DNA from 3 places in the Paraglaciecola sp. 25GB23A genome. Region 1 is predicted to be linked to each of the others. Evidence: predicted binding sites of a transcription regulator. Region 1 holds the regulator's gene; each other region holds the start of a gene.

Region 1 (7,384 bases):
GCTTGATGCAGCAAATATTCCTCATGTCAGAATTAAAGTACGCTCTGGCTATCAAGCGCAAGAGATAAAAGAATGTATTGAGGCCAAGTTACCTAACAGACGGCCTCAAAAATTAAAACCGCCTATCATGCAGGGCACTTTGAATTTGCCAGATGAGTTAAAACAAAAGGCCAAACCTACTCGCCCGGTAGGACGTAATCCTATCGCTGCGTAATTCGCGTTGGGTAGTAAGGAAAACAAATACAAAAAAACCAGCTAAATAAGCTGGTTTTTTATGTAAGCCAGATGCGACTTATTTACCTTTTACAAACTCAACACCCAATTGGATGTCACCACGTAAACCGTCTAACATAGCTTCTTTGGCATTTTGCTCGAAGGCACTTAATTCGCCATAAGATAGAATTTCTTCTACCCCATTTTTGCCTAAACGCACTGGGTGAGAGAAAAATACCGCATCAGCGCTGTTAGTTTCAACATAGGTATATTCAACCACATTGTCACCACGCATTGCTGCGACTAAAGACAAACAGAAACGAGCTGCCGCTTGACCCATAGATAGAGTAGCTGATCCGCCACCGGCTTTAGCTTCGACAACTTCTGTACCAGCGTTTTGAATGCGAGTCGTTAAGCTTGTTACTTCTTCATCGGTAAAATCAACACCTTCAACTTGTGATAACAAAGGTAAAATGGTTGTACCAGAGTGGCCGCCAATAACTGGCACGTGCACGTTGGCTGGATTTAAACCTTTCAAATTGCCTACAAAAGTTTCAGCACGGATAACATCTAGAGTTGTTACACCGAACAATTTATTTTTGTTATATACACCTTTAGCTTTCAATGCTTCAGCAGCGATAGCAACCGTCGTATTGACAGGGTTGGTAATCACACAAATACAAGCTTCAGGACAGGTGTCTGCAATAGCATCAATCAAGTTTCTAACGATACCTGCATTGATGTTAAACAAGTCAGAACGATCCATACCAGGCTTACGTGGAACACCTGCAGGAATCAATACGATATCGCATCCTGTCAACGCATCGGCTAGGTTGTCTTTACCAAAACCTGCGACTTTTACGTCAGTGGGGATATGGCTTAAGTCAACTGCAACGCCAGGAACAACTGGAGCAACATCATATAATGACAATTCTGAACCGGCTGGTAATTGTGTTTTTAACAACAATGACAATGCCTGACCTATACCACCTGCAGCACCAAGTACAGCTACTTTCATAATTCTCTCCTGTGTAAAGCGATTTGCTAAGTAATTTACCTTGATTATAAGGAATTTATATTCAAGGCTTGGGGAAAACGCCTATCATACTACCTCGTTGTTTTTTTTGTAACTCGATTACTCACTGAAACAACAGGCAAATTGCTTAAACTGCAGCAATGCGGCAAAATACCCATCAAAAATCGAGGAAGCTATGGCCACTATTAAGCAAGAAGCGTTAATTAGAGCATTCAAAGATATATTGAACACCGAGAACTTTGGCTCTCAAGGTGACATTGTTGATGCACTAAAAGAGCAAGCGTTCGACAATATCAGTCAGTCGAAAGTATCAAGAATGCTCAGTAAGTTTGGCGCTGTAAGGACGCGTAATGCCCGAGGAGACATGGTTTATTGCCTTCCCCCTGAGTTGGGTATGCCAACAGCCAAAAGCCCCTTAAAACAGCTTGTATTGGATATTGTCCATAACAATGTCATGGTGATCATTCGTACCAGCCCGGGTGCCGCTCAATTAATTGCTCGTTTACTTGATTCTTTAGGTAAAAAAGATGGGGTTCTTGGCACTATTGCAGGTGACGATACTATTTTCATCGCCCCATCTGACATTACCAAAATTGAAGAAATCCGCGAAAAAGTAGAAGCTCTTTTTGACAACGTCTGAGTCTACTAACTATTTACTAGTAACTAGCTACTAGAACAAAACTAAAACGAATTAACACAGAGGTCACAAAGGCAAGCGTTATAAATAGTTTAGCGACGTTTTTCTAGGTGACCTAAGTGATATAGCCTATTCCATTATTATTGCTCTAGGGTAACATCAACCCATACCAAACGATGATCTGACGAGGCTTGGCGGTCTTTAACCAGTGGTGCTAGTATGGAGTCAGGTTCAGGCCAAAATACGCCACTATCCACCAAGCTAAGTCCATAGGTCGACGGCAGCACATAATCGGCGCGCAAGCCCCAATCTGCGGTATAAGTGCTGGCAGCTATATCTGTTGGCCGGTGTAAACGCCCTCCTTCACTATGAGGAATATTTTGAATCACCTTAGACGAATAAACTAAGGCTGATATTGCCTCTTTCATGCTATCGCCATTGTCCACAGCACTATTGAGATCACCCAAAATCACAAAACGCGAAGACGGTGTAAGGCCCCCATGTAAGCCCTTATCATCATAAATATAGCTTGCCTTCTGTACATCTACATAGTCATTCCAAAAACGTACTTCATCATGATTACGTTTGCCATTCCGATTTTCAGGCCCATCAAACACCGGCGGCGTTGGGTGGCTGGCCAGCAGATGAATAGTTCTGCCATTTACATCGATGGGTAAATCCCAATGGGACTTAGACGATAAGCGCAGGACGCTCTGTGCTTCAGCGGAATACCAAGCCTGGCCTTGCTCATTTTTGACCGTCTTCATTAGGTTGTCTGGCATGTCTTGCCATAAAAAATGTTGAAAAGTACGTACAGCGTTTTTATCAATTGGATAGCGGCTAAGTATCACCATGCCGTATTGTCCTGGGTATAGGCCAAATCCGAAGGCATCACCACCTTTACCACTAGCTACGCCATCCTTGTCTAAATCCAAGCCTGAATCCACCCCTGTATTGACTGCTGCACTGTAAAAATAGGGATAATTTATGGCTTTGGCTTGGTCTTGAGCCACATTAAGATACTTTGTGAGAAAGGCTTTAATGCCTTTTTCGTCATTTGCTGTGTAGTCAAACTCATTTAATAAAATAATATCGGGTCTAACTATCTGAATAATATGGGCAATATTATTGATCTGTTGATTTTTACCACTGGCCAACTGTGCAAAAAGTTCATTACCACTGAGCGCACTGTCGGCTGGTGCATAATTTCCAGCCTCCATACTGACATTGAAAGTAGCAATACGCAGGGTTTGGGCTAGAGCACAACTCATAAACGTTCCTAACAACACTGATAATAATAGTTTCAACATAAACGATTCCAGCAGTAATCTCAGTAAAAAAAAAGCCGATCAAAAGATCGGCTTTAGCGTTATCAAACTAGCTTGATATTAGAACTTGTATTTAACACCCATACGCACTTCCCATAATGAAGCGCCACGGTTGATACCTTGTTCAGATGCATTGTAATCTGAATAAACATATTGGTTTTGGTCATTGATCGTTGCTGAGATGACATCATCACCAACAAATGAACCTTGACGGAATACACCCCAATCATCATTCAATAAGTTACCCAAGTTTTGCACAACCAAGAAAGCACTTGCTTTGTGGCCTTCATAAAACGCAGGAAGCTCTTGCTCAACACGAACGTCAAACTTCACCCACCAATCGGCAGAAGAAGAGTTACGATCCATGATACCGCCACGAGTAAGGCCTTCATCTTCGATTAGCTTGTTGAAGCCAGCAAGATCAAAATCATCACCGTAAACAACTAAAGGATCATTTTCCAATGGTACATAAATCAAGCTTCTGTAATCATTAGAATCATTAAACATTCTAGCATTGTTGAAAGTATAAGAAATTGGCTTACCTTCGTTAGCTGAACCAAACAAACTAAACCTCGTATCAAGTCCGTCAATGAACTCTTGCTTGTAGCTTAAGCTCAAAGTAAAGCGGTGACGAGTTTCATAATCAGAGGTATATACACCTGGATTATTCAAGTCAGAAGTAGCGACGTTATTAAAGTTAGACCCAGCTGTTGAACTGGTCATTGGGCTTACGTCTGTAGAGCGTGTAAAGGCATAGGCCAAGCTTGCATCTAGACCAAAGTCGTAATCCTTTTGTACTGCAAAAGATACCACTTTAGAATCGCCGTCAGACCCTTTTACGTTAGTCAACATTAAGTCATTTCCTTCGAAACGACCGTTTGAGGTATAAAGTGGACGACCGTCAGGTGCATCAGCGCCAGAGTCACTTAAGCTAAGATCAACCAAGATAGGTGAGTCTTTTTTCTTGGTATACATCAAATCTGCACTAAATATATAGTCATCTTCAGTGATGTATTTACCACCTAGAGCCAATTTCCACTCATGAGGCATCTTAAAGTCTGGGTCAGTTGCGTTTACGCCGCCATCACCAGAGGTAATAGACGTATTGGCAACAGCATCAAACATCGCTTGAGGGATGTCATAGATAGGTCGACCTTGACCTGTAAGCTCTGTATTAAATAAGGTATCAAAACTTGCAATTGCATTCTCACGTACACCAATGTTGGTTACACCATCATTAGAGTAAGAGTTTGAAATCCAAACATTAGGGTTACCACCAGAGTAACGACCCACACCACCAAATACTTCTAGGTTATCTTGAACACGCCAGTTAAAACCGATGCGCGGCTGAATCAAATCCATACCATCTACAGTACCGGTATTAGCAAAACCATAGCGAGTTTGGAAATTTTGGTTCAATGTAGGAGTATCATCTGTATTGAACTTGTCATAACGCACACCAACCATTAATTGCACATCATCAGTTAGATCAAAATCATCCTGAATATACAAAGTCGTGGTGGTATTAGCGAATGTTGCACCGGCGTCAGCTGGATTGTTGGTTCCGGCTGAGTTGTTGTAATAAATACGGTTAGGTTTGCCCGCTTCAAAATCAGCAAGTGAGTTGAACTGGTATTCACCCACAGTGTGTTGCATAAACAAGTTAAATACGTCTAATTTTTCGTATTCAATACCACCAGTGATTTTATGGTCACCCATGTAGTAAGTGGCTGCAAACTTGAAGGTATCAGTATCGTAATTCAAGCTGTTTGATTGACGTGAGTCATCTGGACCAATATAAATTGTGCCGCTACCCGCAGTGTTAATTGATGCTTCAGCAAAACCAGATGCAGCATCTAAAGAATTCTGACGGTTAATTAATTCAGATTTACCAATACGTACTTCAGTACTGAAGTCGGCATTCCAGTCTGAATAAACAGATACAACCATGTTGGTTAATTCTGCACCGCGTTCATAAAAGTGGTTTGACAAAGACAAACGACTAGAACCGGTATCAGATTGGCTCAAGCTAAAACCATCGTTCCAGTTGTACAAAAATGTTGCGCGGTGATCTTCGTTGATGTTCCAATCTAACTTAACTAAGATTTTTTCATCTTCAACTGGAGCGCTGCCTGGCATGCCGCCAACATCATAGTTATAAACTCGTTGTGCTATCTCAGTAACCTGATCAACTTCGCTTTGGGTTATGCGACCTAATGCATCGTAGTTGTACAACTGCACACCTTCGACCTTCTCATAAGACCCGAAGAAGAACAATGTGTCATTGATAAGTGGGAAGCCAACGTTAACACCATAACGTTTTTCAGTATAATTACCGTTATCTTGTTTTTCGCCTTCTACCGAATCACCTTTTAACGAATCACTGGTGTAGTCGAAAAATGCACTGCCGTGAACTTCATTAGTACCAGATTTAGTTACCGCGTTGATATTACAAGCCGTGAAACCACCGTATTGCACATCAAATGGTGCTAATTCAACTGTAACCTGCTCAATCGCATCAAAAGAGAAAGGCATACGTTCAGTGGGGTAACCGTTGCTGTTCAAACCGAAATTGTCGTTCATGCGCACACCATCAACAGTTAAACTGTTGTAACGAGGGCTGGCACCAGCACACTGAACTGCATCATTAAAACTTTCATCGATATAAACACGTGGGTCGGCACGAATTACATCGTTTATATCACGGTTAATAGACGGCGCGTTTTCTAAATCTTCTAGATTAAAGTTAGCAGCAGGACCTGTATCACCGAACACAGATGTGCTCACGGCTGATGCAGTTACAATTATGCTTTCCATTGCTTGCTCATTTTCCAAAGACAAGTCCATGCCAAACGACTCACCCAAGTTTAGGTAAACATCGTTGATGGTCGTATCTTGGAACTTATCAGAATCGACTTTAATGCTGTAAGGACCGCCAACACGTAAACCCTTAGCAGAAAACTGACCCGTTTCATTAACAGTAGTCGTTTTAGTCGTCCCTGAAGGGATGTGAGTAATAGTAACAACAGTACCTGCAGCAGGCGCGCCCTGCGGCCCGACGATTTTACCGGTAATACCTGATGAGGTTTCCTGTGCCATCGCTACCGTCGACATGCCGATAGACATGGCAACTGCGATCGCGATGCGATTGAGTTTTGTATTTCTTAGCATTGTGTGTGTTTCCTAAGTGTTGTGGTTATCTTATTAGTTTACGTGCTGCGTATTATTTGTTTTTTTTATTGCATTTATATTACTTTGCCGGTCAATAAACAACCAACTTAACCCTGTCAGCGAAAAAACTTTTGTTCATCGTTAAACACTTACGGAACTTATCAACAAAATTCGGACCGAAGGATCAGTTCATTTACGACGATGCAAATTTTCTCGTGCCTAGTGTGCAGATCGTGCACTAAATAAAAAGCATTTATCGACATTCATAACTACTTATCAATAGTGTTTAAAATTCAAAGAGTTAACTCTTACCAGTAAACTTACCTATTGCAATAAGTAAGACTAACTGGTCAAATTAGCTCAACCGGTAAAAACATCCAAAAACCATGGCGTTAAAAATAGTTTATCTAAGCAAGTATCATCTTATACTTATTACTACCTTTCTAGCCTTGTTGTGTGGCTATTTAGGTTATGTTAATAGTGAAAAAAAAATTATTGAAATTCCCAATTTAATTACTGAATCCATTGCCTGCGTGACACATTCTGCCACAAATAACGAAAAATTTGAGGCTTTTATTACTGATCAGCCAATGGCTCGGCAATTACTAAGCAACTTGTGTAGCAATCCGGTGATCAATCGCCAGTTTGGCAAAGTGGAGGTCCACTGGAGTCACAATGAACAAGAAATATCGCAATATGTGGGTAAAGGTATTGCTAATTTAGCCCTTGTTAAAGAAAACGTTATGCAGGCATTTGCTACCCAAGTCACTCATGGCTACAAAATAATTGCTCAATATGAAGATTATTCCGCCTACTTATTTTCTTTAAAGGAAAAACCCCTGCTCACTAAACAATATTTATGGGGCAAACGGCTAGGATTACTCGATTATCCAAGTAGCCGCTCTGGACATATTGTACCGAAGAGACTGCTAACAGAGTTAGGTATTGGCGATGACAACATGCAAATTACCTATGTGAAATCACACGAAGCCCTGCGAG
Region 2 (7,384 bases), on a different contig from region 1:
ATAGTTCGCGATGATTGAAGGGCTTGGGTAAGTAATCATCTGCGCCCATTTCTAGGCCAAAAATTTTATCGAAATCGTCACCTTTTGCTGTCAACATCAAGACTGGAGTATGGTGACTTAAGCGCAGACGTTTTAATACCTCAAAACCATCCATTTGAGGCAACATAACATCCAGTAAAATGAGATCGTAGTGTTTGCTGTTTGTTGCCTTTTGTAGGCCACACACACCAGTATGACTGACGTCAATTTGATAACCTTGGGGACTCAAATATTGAATGAGTAAATCAGTAAATTCAATATCATCATCAATTAATAATAACTGTTTTGTTTTCATGGACTTCTTGTGCCGTTAGAGCGCATCTTTCCTATTTACCTGGCAATGGAGGGAATTATAACCCTGCTCCAATGCACAGGCATGGAACATTTACACAAGCTTTACATAAGTATACGTACCTTGGAGTGGATTATGCGCAAAGACAAGCAATAAAGCGTTGACCAAAAATCCTAGAAGCCCTTTATTGCCAAATTAAAAACTGGGTAAATGTCGCTGATATCGTCCATCAAAAAAAAGCGGTGACGTAATTAGCATATCGGCAGTTGAGATATTACAGGCAACAGGCACATTCCATACCGAACACAAACGTAACAGCGCTTTTACATCAGGATCGTGGGGTGCAGGATTCAAGGGGTCCCAAAAAAACACCAAACAGTCGAGCTTGTTTTCAGCAATTAAAGCGCCTATTTGCTGATCACCGCCTAATGGTCCGCTTTTAAAACAATGCACATCAAGACTTAGCTGCTTGGCAATCAAGCCTCCCGTAGTGCCCGTTGCGACCAAGCGATGTTTGCTGAGCTCACTTTTATGTTGTAAAGCCCAGGCAACTAAATCCGGTTTTTTATGATCATGTGCTACTAGAGCAATCGTTTTTTGCATACTGACAACACCCTTTTATAAAAATAAAAATCCATAAATTAAAGATTGTATAGAGCCTGCCCGACTTAGTCCTTTGACAAAGGACTATTCTCAGTGGCAGCCTGATGACGCATTAATTGACATTGAATTTGATCATAAAATCTTAGTAGTTCACACCCCAAAATAGACAAATAAATATTTTATGTACATTGCTTTAAACCTCATACCCAGAACATTATCTTCGTGCTGTGTTATTGCGAGTAATATAGTCGTCTACTATTTTACGTCACATTCGGCGTTGTGCGCTTGTGCTGGAGAAGCCTGAGCGAATCAGAATAAAACTAGTTGTTCATGCATATACGCTGAATAAATTGCTGTAATAGATTCACCGTAGGCTCAACATAAGCCAAAGACATAAACTCATCAGGTTGATGGGCTTGGTCAATACTACCTGGGCCCAGTACTAAGGTATCGCAGCCTAGCAGATTGATAAATGGTGCCTCGGTCGCATAATTGGCACTTTTCGCTTTTTTGCCACTTAATCGTTCCGCTAATTCAATGATATTTTGCTCATCTTTACAGGCAAATGACGGTGCAGTAGGGTACATCAAGTCCAAACTGAGACGCGTTGGAAAACGCTCGCGGACTGGTGTTAGGGCTGCCTCTATCATGGCCAGCGCTTCTTCATCACTGAGTTCTGGTACAGCACGTAAATCAAAGTTGAGCAAACATTGGCCACAGATACGATTTTCACCATCGCCACCATGAATATGCCCCAAATTCATGGTCACATGAGGAACACTAAACGCGTCATCATGATATTTTGCCTTTAACTTTTCCTGCAGTTCCAACAACTGGCCTATCGCTTGATACATAATCTCAATGGCATTAACGCCTTTGGCAGGATCGCTCGAATGGCCAGCTTTGCCGGTAATATTAAGACTTTGTGCAATATGACCTTTGTGTTTAAAAATAGGTACTAATTCAGTTGGCTCACCAATAATGGCCATATCCGGTTTGATGAGCTGCTGTTGTGCAAAAAACCGCGCTCCTGCCATCGAGGTCTCCTCATCGGCACTGGCTAGTATGTAGAGTGGTTTTGTTAGCTGCTTCAATGGTAGGTTTTTTAATGCTTCTAAAATAAAAGCAAAAAACCCTTTCATGTCACAGGTACCTAAACCATAAATCTTGTCCTCGCGTTGTGTTAAAGAAAAAGGATCAGATTGCCAACGCCCTTCATCAAAGGGCACAGTATCGGAATGACCGCAAAGTAATAAGCCGCCTTCGCCTGAACCCAATTGAGCCAACATATTAAATTTGTTATTGGTACCAGGCACAGACTGAATATTTATTGAAAAACCAAAGTCGGCTAACCACGTCGCTAACAAGTCAATAATAGCGCGATTCGACATGTCTATTTTTTCATCAAAAGCGCTGATGGAAGGGGTATTAATGATTTGGGTGTAGTGTTCTAAGAAAGAAGAATGTTGCATAAGCCCCTGCATATATATTTATTCACTTTTATTGCATAACTATCCCGCATATGGCATTCTACTGTCAATGCGGTTGTTAACACAGTTTATAACCTTTTGGTCTATAAACGCTATTTTAGCTTAATTTGGTTTCATAACGAATATGGTAACATTCATTTCATCAAATATTTCCCTGCCTAGCTTCGCCAGCGAGTTGTATCGACGATAGTCGACGTCTGATTGCGTTTAGCACACCCCTTAGCTTTGAGATTAACGCTCAAAGCTAAGGAGTGATTTTTTTGTTGATACTTTATAATGGTAAAAAGAGAATATTTAATGCTCAAAACATGTATTGTCGGCGCAAGTGGTTATACAGGCGCAGAACTAGCACTATTGCTAAAACACCACAGTAAATTTGAATTGTGCGCTTTGTATGTGTCTGAGAATAGTCAAGATGCCCACAAAACCATCGGGGATCTTCATGGTTTTTTATTCGGCCAGATTGACCTACCTTTGCTGCCAATAAAGCTAACAGATATGACTCAACTCGCTAATGAAATGGACATTATTTTTTTAGCAACTCCCCATGAAGCTAGTCACGAATGGATGGATAAATTAGCAGGCAACAGAGCGGTTATCATTGATTTATCTGGTGCCTTTCGTTTAAAAGACCAAACGGTTTTCGCCCAGTATTACGGCTTCGAGAACACCCAAGATCATTGGTTGCAAAAAGCGGTTTATGGCCTCGCCGATTGGCATCAAGAAGCCATTAAGACAGCTGACTTAGTGGCTGTTCCGGGTTGTTACCCCACTGCGTCATTAACCGCACTAAAACCACTGCAAGAAGCGGGTTTGCTCAATCCTGAGCATCGCCCCATTATCAATGCTGTTTCTGGCGTCTCGGGAGCCGGTCGCAAAGCCGCATTAAACAGCAGCTTTACTGAGGTTAGTCTGCAGGCTTATGGAGTACTTGGACATAGGCATCAACCAGAAATCGCCTGTTATTTAGGTGCAGAGGTTATTTTCACGCCACATTTAGGTAATTTTAAGCGCGGAATACTGGCCACCATTACGGTCAAGATAGCGGAAAACGTCAGCGTAGAACAAATCAATCAGGCCTATATTCACGCTTATGGTGATAATCCTATCGTGCGTTTACGCAATTCATGGCCAAAAATTGACGATGTTGCCCACAGTCCTTTTTGTGACTTATTTTGGAAGTATGATCAGCAAAGCGCTTATCTTGTTATTGGCAGTGCCATTGATAATTTATTAAAAGGTGCTGCTTCACAAGCGATGCAATGTGCTAATTTGCGCTTTGGTTTTAAAAGTCATCAGGATTTGGTAGGTTGAAAATATGAAAACCTTAGTCATTAAAGTAGGTGGGGCTTTTATGCAAGCCGACGATCTTGCTTTAGCCTTACTCCATACAATTAAAAAGCTGCAAGAAGAAGTCTGTGTTGTGTTAGTACATGGCGGTGGCCCCATGGTCGAGGAGTTATTGGCGGCCCTTAATTTAACTAGTGTAAAAGTTAAAGGGCTGCGAGTAACTCCTGAGGAACAAATGCCTTATATTGCAGGAGCGCTGGCGGGTACAGCGAATAAGCAACTCTGTGGTTTGGCACTTAAAGCAGGCTTAAACCCTGTAGGTCTTAGTCTCGCTGATGGTAAAATGTGTATTGGCAACGTACTCAACCCAGAACTTGGTAGAGTAGGCTCTGTGGTGGCCGGCGATCCCATGTTATTGCAGCTTTTGGTTAGCAATGAAATGCTACCTATTATTAGCTCTATCGGAGCAGATCAAAACGGACAACTGCTCAACATAAATGCAGATCAAGCCGCTACGGTTATCGCGCAATTGCTCAAGGCAGAACTTATTTTACTGTCAGATGTACCCGGCGTACTTGACGCCGATCACAGCTTACTTGAAAAGCTGGATCACGATCAGATAAATGAACTGATTGAAAATGGCGTGATCCGTGATGGTATGATTGTTAAAGTACAAGCAGCATTGATCGCCGCACAAAGCTTAGGCCGCAGTGTGACTATTGCCAGCTGGAAATCAACAAATGAATTATTAGGTTTTTTGCATAATGAGCCTGTAGGTACAAAAATTTCACCTGCGCTCAGTGCGTCTCAACATTTAAAATAAATTAAAAGGCAGATTAATGAAACAGGATTTACTGACTCTGAAGGATTGGAATAAAACATCGTTAGAACAGTTACTGACTTTAGCTAAAACGATAAAAAGCAATCCAAAAGGGTATCGTAAGGCCTTAGATGGTCAATCCATAGTGGCACTATTTGAAAAGCCATCCCTACGCACCCGTGTCAGTTTTGATATTGGTATTCATAAGTTAGGCGGACATTTAGTCTATTTAGATAGCCAGTCAAATAAATTGGCGGGTCGTGAAGATGTGAAAGACATGGGAGCTAATTTGGCCTGTTGGGCTGATGCCATCGTGGCTCGGGTGTTCTCACACTCTACCCTAGAAGAGCTAGCGGAGTCAGCAAAGGTGCCGGTCATTAATGCACTGTGTGATAAATATCACCCTTGCCAAGCCGTAGCAGATTATTTAACCATCAGTGAACATTACCCTGAACTAAGTCAGGTAAAACTCGCTTATATTGGCGATGGTAACAATGTCACCCACTCTCTAATGTTAGTTGGCGTTGCCCTTGGCTGTGAAGTGATTGTTATTACCCCTCCAGGTTATGAAGTTGATGCTGAAATTGTAAAATTAACCCAACAACGTGCAACACAATTTGGTGGGAAATTAACGGTTAGCACCGATATTAATGCCGCTATCGGTGCGCAGGTATTGTATACCGATACGTGGATATCCATGGGTGACACTACTCCCATAGAACAAATAAAGTCGGTATTTGACCCTTATAAAATTGATGAGGCACTGATGGAACTCACAGGCGCAGATTATGTGATGCACTGTCAACCAGCACATCGTGATTTAGAAATCAGTGGCAGTCTTATTGACGGTGAAAAATCGTTACTCATGCAGCAAGCAGAAAATCGTATGCATGGGCAAAATGCCATCTTAGTACAATTATTAGCGGCTAATTTTAAGCCCGCTAACTAAACTCAATTACCTTTAGAAAACGACTCAGAGCAGGAACAAATAACAATGGCCAAAAAACAAATTAAAAAAGTGGTACTCGCTTATTCTGGTGGTTTAGATACCTCTGCAATTATCCCTTGGTTACTTGAAAACTATGAGGGTTGTGAAATCATTGCCTTTGCTGCTGACGTCGGTCAGGGTGAAGAAGAATTAGTGGGTTTGCGTGAAAAAGCCTTAAAAACCGGTGCTAGCGAATGTTACATCGTTGATCTTAAAGAAGAGTTTATCGCTGACTATGTATTCCCGACTATCACCACAGGTGCTGTCTATGAAGGTGAATACTTGTTGGGCACGTCAATGGCACGGCCAATTATTGCCAAAGCTCAAGTTGAGCTCGCATTAAAAGTAGGGGCTGATGCCCTATGCCATGGTTGTACCGGTAAGGGTAATGACCAAGTACGTTTTGAAGGCACCTTTGCTGCCCTAGCACCTGAGTTAACCGTGATTGCCCCTTGGAGAGAGTGGGACATGGTATCACGGGAAGATTTGTTAGCTTATTTGGCCGCGCGTGATATTAAAACCACCGCTTCTGCCACCAAAATCTATAGCCGCGATGCTAACGCTTGGCACATAAGCCACGAAGGTGGAGAGTTAGAGGACCCATGGTGTGAGCCAAGCAAAGGTGTATGGACGTTAACCACTGATCCTGAAGATGCACCTGATCAAGCTGAACGAGTGATGTTGAGTTTTGACGCAGGTAAATTGATCGCCGTTAATGGTGAAGCGTTGTCACCTTATCAAGCCGTCATAAAATTAAACGCTATTGCTGGTGCACATGGCGTCGGTCGTATTGACATCGTAGAAAACCGCTTGGTTGGCATGAAGTCTCGTGGTTGTTATGAAACCCCGGGAGGCACGGTAATTATTGCGGCTTATAAAGCTCTAGAAACCCTTGTATTGGACAAAGCAGCCTTAAAATACCGTGAACAAATTGGCTTAGAGTTTTCACATGTTATGTATGACGGCCGATGGTTCACACCATTGAATGATGCCTTATTGGCCGGTGCCGCCTCTTTTGCCAAAAAAGTGACTGGTGACATCGTCGTGAAATTATATAAAGGTCAAGCGACAGTGGTACAACGCCGTTCACCTAACAGTCTATATTCAGAAGACTTTGCCACTTTTGGTGCCGATGACGTTTACGACCAAAGCCATGCCGAGGGATTCATTCGTTTGTATAGCTTATCAAGTCGTATTAGCACACTTAACCAAAAAGCTCGCGCCCTTAAAGCAGGTAAAGCCTAATGAGTTTATGGGGTGGTCGATTTCAAGATGGCAGCAGTGCAATGTTCAGACGGGTAAACGATTCGTTTCCCTTTGACCGAGCCTTAGCCAGCCAAGATATCCGTGGCTCTATTGTATGGTCACGCGCTATTTGCAAAGCTGGGGTCATCAGCCAAGACGAGCAAAATCAGCTCGAAAGTGCTTTAAATACCTTATTAGTTAAAGCCAATGCGGGTGAGCTTGATTTTGATGCAAGTAGTGAGGAAGACATTCATAGTTTTGTTGAAGCTACCCTTATTGAACAATTAGGCGATGTGGCACGCAAACTTCACACGGGTCGCAGCCGCAATGATCAGGTTGCCACTGATTTTCGTTTGTGGTGTCGCGAGCATGTTGAATTACTAAGTCAAGATTTACATCAGGTTATTGGCTCATTGCTCAATACCGCTGAGTCTAATCTAGATGTCATTTTACCTGGTTATACCCATTTGCAACGGGCTCAACCAGTGCGCTACCCGCACTGGTGTTTAGCTTATGTTGAAATGTTTAAACGCGATTTGAGTCGTTTACACGATCTTAAAGTGCGTTTAAATCAGTGCCCTTTGGGCAGTGGTGCGTTAGCAGGCACAACCTATCCC
Region 3 (7,384 bases), on a different contig from region 1:
GGTAGTACAAGGAACAATGGCCTTATCCATAGCCATCTTAGACATTAGCGCCCTCGGTTTTTTAAACCTTGGGGCACAAGCACCAACGCCGGAACTCGGGGCTATGCTTTCAGAAGGAATTGAAGTGGCTTACATTGCGCCTTGGAGTATAGCCTTACCGGGCGGTGCGATATTTTTAATGATGTTATCTATTAATTTAGTTGGCGATGGCCTGAGATCAGCGCTGAGAAATAGGTTACTACATTAATGAGTCTACTTGATATTAAAAACCTGACCTTAGAAATTGATATCGCTGGTGAGTGGGTCAAAGCTTTAGATAAAATTAACCTGGTCATTAACGAAGGGCAAATTCATGCACTAGTAGGTGAATCTGGCTCTGGTAAGAGTTTAATTATCAAAGCGATTGTGGGTGCCATACCGCAACGTTGGCGAGTTACCGCAGATCGAATGACGTGGCGAGGGCAAGATTTACTAACTATGTCGGTCAAAGACCGGCGCAAAGTCATTCGTAGTGATATTTCGGTTATTTTTCAAAATCCCAAAAACTCTCTTGATCCCTTACAAACATTGGGTGAGCAGTTAACAGAAATTGTGCCTGAAAGCCGTATCGAAAGTCGTTTGTTTTGGCGTCGCACTAAAGAGAGAGAAAAAATCGTTATCGAATTGTTGCATCGGGTCGGCATAAAGGATCATAAACTATGTATGCAAAGTTATGCCCACCAGATTTCTAACGATGTTTGTCAAAAATTTATGATTGCCATGGCCTTAGTGTCGGAGCCAAAACTTATCATTGCTGATGATCCAACCCGTGGAATGGAAGTTACGGCTAAATCGCAAATATTAAAATTACTGAGTCGAGTTAATCAAGTCAGAAAACTGAGTGTACTATTTGTAAGTCATGACTTACTTGCCATTTCCAGTATGGCCCATTACATGACCGTACTCTATTGTGGTCAAACCGTAGAAAGCGGCAATATGTTGCAACTCAAAAAACGCGCCTTACATCCTTACACTCAAGCATTATTGGATAGTGCGCCAAGTTTTCGTAAAGATTTAGCACCAAAATCTGCACTGAGCTCCTTGGACGGCACCATCCCAACTTTACAGCATTTACCTATTGGCTGTCGGCTCGGTCCGCGCTGTCCTCGAGCACGCAGAGAGTGTGTCGTGGTACCTTCGGTAAGACGAGTCCATGAACATTATTATAGTTGCCACTTCCCCTTGCATTGGGATAAAAAATGACTGATTTAATCCATGTTGAAAATTTAAAATTTGTTAATCATAAAGACAAACTTAACTTTTTCAGTACAAAAAAAACCTTTGAACTTGGGCCAATTAATATTGACCTCAAAGCGGGGGAAACCTTAGCTGTTATTGGCGCGAACGGCTCAGGAAAATCGCTGTTAGCCAAGTTACTTGTAGGCTTGGAAAAACCGGAAAGCGGGCAGATTTTTTTGCATGGTGAAGCCTTAAACAAATCCAACCAGCGCCAACGTGGTTTAAGTATTAGGATGATTTTTCAAAACAGTAATGAATCGCTGAATCCTGGCATTACGCTTGGGTCGATTTTAGATGAGCCCTTACGTTTGAATACCGATTTGAATATGATGCAGCGGGCCGCAAAAATTGAACAAACATTAGCTCAAGTCGGACTTATGCCAGAACACCAGTTTTTTTATCGCCATATGTTGTCTGATGGTCAGAGACAGCGTGTAGCCCTTGCCAGAGCATTGATATTAAATCCACAAGTGTTGGTGGCAGATGAGCCATTTGCGGCCTTAGACCCTTCTGTACGCTCTCAAATTGTCAATCTATTGATGAACCTACAGCGCGAATTGGGTCTGGGTTTTATTTTTATTTCACACAATTTGGGCATTGTCCGCCACATCAGCGACAAAGTCATTGTGATGCGCCATGGTAAGATTATCGAATCAGGCCGGACTGATGTTATTTTTAATTGGCCAAAAGAAGAGTATACGCAAAAATTGGTACATGCTCATCAAGCGCTTATTAACCGACAAAACACTTGATGAACATGATTAAATGCTAAACCTACCCGACTAAGGCAAGTAAGATGCCTGCGGCTACGGCCGAGCCAAGTACACCTGCTACGTTAGGACCCATGGCATGCATCAGTAAAAAGTTATGATGATTCGATTCTAAACCCACCTTATTAACCACCCGCGCAGCCATAGGTACGGCAGATACCCCAGCAGCACCAATAAGGGGATTAATTTTTTGTGAGCTAAAACGGCCCATCAATTTAGCCATTAAAATACCGGCAGCAGTACCGACAGAGAACGCAATAGCACCAAGAGCTAATATCCCTAAAGTTTCCAGAGTCAAAAACTTGTCCGCGGAGAGTTTTGAGCCCACAGCCAAACCCAGAAAAATAGTCACTACGTTAATTAATTCATTTTGTGCACTATTACTTAATCTATCTACTACCCCAGATTCTTTCATTAAATTACCCAAACAGAACATGCCGATTAATGGCGTGGCACTGGGTAAAAACAATATAGTCATCAGCAGTACTGCTAAAGGGAAAATGATTTTTTCACGTTTTGATACATGGCGTAATTGCGCCATCTCGATTTTACGCTCTTGCTCATTGGTTAGTAGGCGCATTATCGGGGGTTGAATAATCGGTACCAATGCCATGTAAGAATAGGCGGCAACGGCAATAGCTCCGAGTAAGTCAGGTGCCAAACGTGAAGCCAAAAATATGGCTGTAGGCCCATCAGCACCGCCAATAATAGCTATCGCGGCAGCATCTTTCATACTGAATTCAAAACCTGGAATGAAATTGAGCGCAATCGCGCCAAACAATGTACCAAATATACCAAATTGGGCCGCAGCCCCCAGTAATAACATACGAGGATTAGCAATCAAGGCACTAAAGTCTGTCATGGCGCCTACCCCCATAAAAATTAACAGAGGAAAGACGCCAGTTTCTATACCAACATGATAAATGTAATAGAGCAAGCCTCCTGCCTCACTAAACCCAGCTAAGGGGATATTTGTTAATACCGCACCAAAGCCAATGGGTAATAGTAGTAAAGGCTCAAATTTCTTAACAATTGCCAAATATAGTAATAAGGCACCCACTAACATCATCACAACTTGACCAAGTTGAAAGTGAGCGAGCGCGGTGCTATCCCACAACAGCTGAATTTTTTCCATCTAAGTCATGCCTTAATTAAACGTCAACAAAGATTGACCAGTTTGCACTGAGTCGCCGTCTTTAACTAATATCTTACTTATCCTGCCGCTAACAGTAGAGCGAATTTCGGTTTCCATTTTCATCGCTTCCATGACCAATACCACTTGTCCTTGAGTGACGTCTTCATCAACCGCAACCAGAATCTTAAAGATGGTTCCCGATAAAGGTGACTGCAAACTCTCCGTCGCCGCAGAGGTAATTTTATTATTCGCAACAGGGCTTTCAGTCACTGCTTGAATATTACTCAAGGCACCTGACTCGCCTACTTCAACTTGATAAGTTTTGCCATCAACACGAACAGAATAGCTAGCAGGGCCGGCTGAGTTAGTATCAGCAGTCTGAGGCTTAATACTCTGTACTTTATCAGCAGCTTGCGGACTGGGCTCAAAAGCAGATGGGTCATGACGATTTCGTAAAAATTTCAATCCAACTTGGGCAAATAATGCATAAGTTAATACATCATCTACTGAGTCAGTCGCTAAACGCAGGTTTTCTTGCTTCGCTATGTCTGCCAGTTCACTGGTGAGTGAAGCTAATTCAGCGCCAATAAGATCGGCTGGCCGACAGGTAATGGGCTCTTCACCCGCTAGCACTTTTAATTGCAAACTCGCGTTTACCGGTGCTGCTGTGGCGCCATATTCACCTTTTAATACCCCAGCTGTTTCTTTAGTGATGCTTTTGTAGCGTTCGCCGGTCAAGACATTGAGGACTGACTGTGTACCTACAATCTGCGAAGTGGGGGTCACTAGTGGGATAAATCCAAGATCTTCTCGCACACGAGGAATTTCTTTCAGCACTTCGTCCATGCGATCTAAGGCACCTTGTTCCTTAAGTTGGCTTTCCATATTAGTTAGCATTCCACCCGGAACTTGAGCAATTAGAATGCGCGCATCAACACCTTTTAAACTGCCTTCAAATTGGCTATATTTTTTTCTAACATCCCTAAAATAACTGGCTATATCGGCCAACAAGGGTAATTGTAAGCCTGTATCACGCGCCGTATCTTCAACGATAGCCACAACGGTTTCTGTTGCGGTGTGGCCATAAGTCATGCTCATAGATGAGATAGATGTGTCGAGTATATCAATACCTGCATCAATGGCTTTTTGATAAGTGGCCGTACTTAAACCTGTGGTCGCATGACAATGCATTGCAATAGGCACTTCAATCGTTTCTTTCAAACGACTAACAAGCTCCTCGCAGACATAAGGTTTTAGCAGACCTGCCATATCTTTAATACAGATAGAATGAACGCCCATATCTTGTAATCTGGCTGCCATGTCTAACCATGTCTGTAAATTGTGCACTGGTGATACGGTATAAGACAGCGTACCTTGGGCATGGGCTCCCTGTTTAATCGTCGCCTTAACGGCTGTTTGTAAATTACGGATATCATTCATAGCATCAAAAATACGAAAGACATCAACACCATTGGTGTGGGCTCGTTCAATAAACTTTTCTACTACATCGTCAGCATAGTGACGATAACCGAGCAAATTTTGACCACGCAATAACATTTGTTGTTTGGTCTTTGGCATGGCTTTTTTTAGGGCTCGGATTCGCTCCCAAGGATCTTCGCCTAAATAACGAATACAAGCATCAAATGTTGCTCCGCCCCAGGTTTCTAAAGACCAATAACCAACTTGATCTAACTTCTCAGCAATAGGAAGCATATCTTCTAAACGCAAACGTGTTGCAAGCAATGATTGGTGTGCGTCACGTAATACCACATCAGTGATAGCTAGCGGCTTTGACATAATAATATTCTCTTAAGTTTGAAAACTATTTATTGCTACGGTGTTGATGAATAGCAGCGGTGATGGCAGCCACTAACCCAGATGGTAGAGCGTTATTTGACTTACTTGAACTAGCAGGTTGTTGGCCTGAACTAACAGCAGATTCTGGAAAGCGTTTATTAAGCCACGCAATTACATTTACCGCCCCGATTAGGGCCGCTAGAAACAGGAAAACCACGAACATGCCAATCATCATTAAATTGGCCGCATCCATTAACAAACTGACAACATCATGAGGCATAATTATGCTATTCCTATTGAGGCCCAAACTGAGCCTTTACTTACCATTGAGCCCAACATATTACAGCAAAACCACCAAAGCAAAAACACTTAAAAAACAAAGATAAATTCAATTTAGTTGAATTTATATTCAACTAGCCTAAATAAACTCACCTAAGGAGTAATTTTTGTATTCTTCTACTAGGCAGTAATAAGCCGATATAGCTAGACCTGTAGTGACGTCAGTGTGAGGCCAGATAATCTAGTAATATTTTATTATACGGTTCAAAGGCTTTATATTATGGAGAGATTCCAGCAGCTTTGAGAATATCGAGTGTTGGAGATAACTGATTCTTATAGTTCTTCCATCGGCCAATCGAGCGGTTATGTGCCTTTTCACGTACTTGCGCTGCACTAGCGGTCACAACGGCAGTATTGTTTTTTTCAAAATTAATGCAAGTATCTTCCCAATCAAGACCTAGATGCTGAATAAGCCTACGTGCTTGCACTTCGTTATCTGCAATAACATCTTCATACGCTATATCCAAAATCTTACCAGGCATAATGGTATGCCAGTGCTCCATCAATTGCCGATACATAACAAAATGTTCTGCCATTTCGCTTTGAGCATAACTGTGCTGATAGACCTCTTCAAATAGCTGTTTAAAAACGGCAAAACAAGTATCTGCTGGGCTCCGAGTAACATGAATGATTTTAGCCTTAGGGAAGGCCTTTGCGATAAAACCTACTAACATAAAATTCATTGGAAATTTATCAATGAAGTATGGGGTTTTGCCTCGAAGCCTAGCTAATCCAGTAAGATAGGATTGAGCTAATTCGGCACCGGTAACATAGTGAGATTTATTGATTAATTCTGCTGAAATAAATTCTTTGGTACGCACTCCTGTTATCGCCCGAAGTGACATAGCCAATTGCACCGGTTCACCAGCCGAATGCACTAAACTGTGGCTAGAAATAATGCGGTCGATAAGAGTGGTACCCGTGCGGGGCTGACCAATAATAAATATTGGGGCAGTCTCATTAGTTTCATTAACGGATGTATTAAGCCAATTTTCTGTACACACAGATTTAATAACTTCAAAGGTCTTTTTGGCTTCTGAGCTATCATAATCAACGATCTTACGCTTTGCAGCGGCACCACGTTCGAATACTTCAAAGGCTTTATCCCAGCATTGTGTATCCTCAAATAATTTCCCTGCTGCATATCCCAGAAAAGCATGAGCTCTAGGAGTTGTTTCAGTCTTTTTCATGAGCGCGAGTAATTGCTCTGCCAAATCATTATTTTGTGCTTTTACAAGTGAAGATAAAATCCACCAAGACTCCGCATCATTTTCATTAAGAGCCACCGCTTTTTTGAGAGATTGCTGCGCGCCGCTAAAATCGCCTAATTCTAACAAACTGACACCAAGAGCATGGTGATATATTCCATTATTAGGTGAGTTCTGAACGGCAATACGTAGATTTTTGACCGCCTCCTCAGCGTGTCCTAAAACACTTAATACATGAGCAATGGGATGTAAAATATAAGCCTTATCACTGCCTATTTGTTGGGCGGCCACAACGGCGTTTTCTGCTTTGACCATATTACCGATTTGGCTATATACCAAAGCTAAAAATGCCCAATATTCTGCTACCGTTCCATCAAGTTCTACCGCAGTCTCAAGCGCTTTTAATGCGATATCTAACTGCCTGGTTTCTATTGTTACTCTGCCAATCAAATAATGGGCTTGCGGAATTTTTTTATTAGTTTTCAGTAACCCTTTAGCAATCTCTATCACCAGCCTAAAGTCTTTCACTTCCAGAGCGTCAAAAGCTCTAGATAATTCCGTTACTACTTGGCCTGCTTCAGGTTTGTCTTTAGTAATAGCAACGCTGGATGGGTGTTGATTCATGTAATTTACCTTTGATTTTTCCAGACCGCACAAGATTATAGAAGACTTTGAGACTGTCAAGCGCCTGAACCCGATACACATTTTGCACATGGGAATTAGAAAGAAGTGAAAGGTAACTATAAATACTGCGCCGCACGCCTCTTGTGCGCATAACTGAGAAACAATACTAATTTACTGGTGGTAATTGAATGAGCGTCACGCGGTGAGCGTCACGCGGTGAGCGTCACTGAGTG

The links. Region 1 encodes ArgR, which controls arginine synthesis, uptake and breakdown. Its sites were predicted from a motif close to ANTGAATANNTATTCANT; they were not measured.
Region 2: the regulator ArgR is predicted to act here: its motif matches at 2,412-2,429, upstream of argE (acetylornithine deacetylase).
Region 3: the regulator ArgR is predicted to act here: its motif matches at 5,377-5,394, upstream of ABKW31_RS19380 (OadG family transporter subunit).

The regions. Positions count from the first base shown of each region.
Region 1 covers NZ_JBDYKM010000003.1:309,906-317,289, forward strand. Annotated here, with positions in the region: gene ABKW31_RS08630 (DUF2726 domain-containing protein) at 1-214, shown strand, start outside; gene mdh (malate dehydrogenase) at 293-1,231, opposite strand; gene argR (transcriptional regulator ArgR) at 1,425-1,889, shown strand; gene ABKW31_RS08645 (endonuclease/exonuclease/phosphatase family protein) at 2,027-3,196, opposite strand; gene ABKW31_RS08650 (TonB-dependent receptor) at 3,275-6,385, opposite strand; gene ABKW31_RS08655 (PhnD/SsuA/transferrin family substrate-binding protein) at 6,772-7,384, shown strand, end outside.
Region 2 covers NZ_JBDYKM010000018.1:54,919-62,302, reverse strand. Annotated here, with positions in the region: gene ABKW31_RS17830 (response regulator transcription factor) at 1-334, opposite strand, end outside; gene ABKW31_RS17825 (methylglyoxal synthase) at 527-934, opposite strand; gene argE (acetylornithine deacetylase) at 1,255-2,406, opposite strand; gene argC (N-acetyl-gamma-glutamyl-phosphate reductase) at 2,722-3,738, shown strand; gene argB (acetylglutamate kinase) at 3,743-4,537, shown strand; gene ABKW31_RS17805 (ornithine carbamoyltransferase) at 4,554-5,483, shown strand; gene ABKW31_RS17800 (argininosuccinate synthase) at 5,529-6,767, shown strand; gene argH (argininosuccinate lyase) at 6,767-7,384, shown strand, end outside.
Region 3 covers NZ_JBDYKM010000024.1:258-7,641, reverse strand. Annotated here, with positions in the region: gene ABKW31_RS19405 (ABC transporter permease subunit) at 1-247, shown strand, start outside; gene ABKW31_RS19400 (oligopeptide/dipeptide ABC transporter ATP-binding protein) at 247-1,242, shown strand; gene ABKW31_RS19395 (ATP-binding cassette domain-containing protein) at 1,239-2,030, shown strand; gene ABKW31_RS19390 (sodium ion-translocating decarboxylase subunit beta) at 2,053-3,183, opposite strand; gene oadA (sodium-extruding oxaloacetate decarboxylase subunit alpha) at 3,196-4,980, opposite strand; gene ABKW31_RS19380 (OadG family transporter subunit) at 5,006-5,260, opposite strand; gene ABKW31_RS19375 (sulfotransferase) at 5,538-7,151, opposite strand.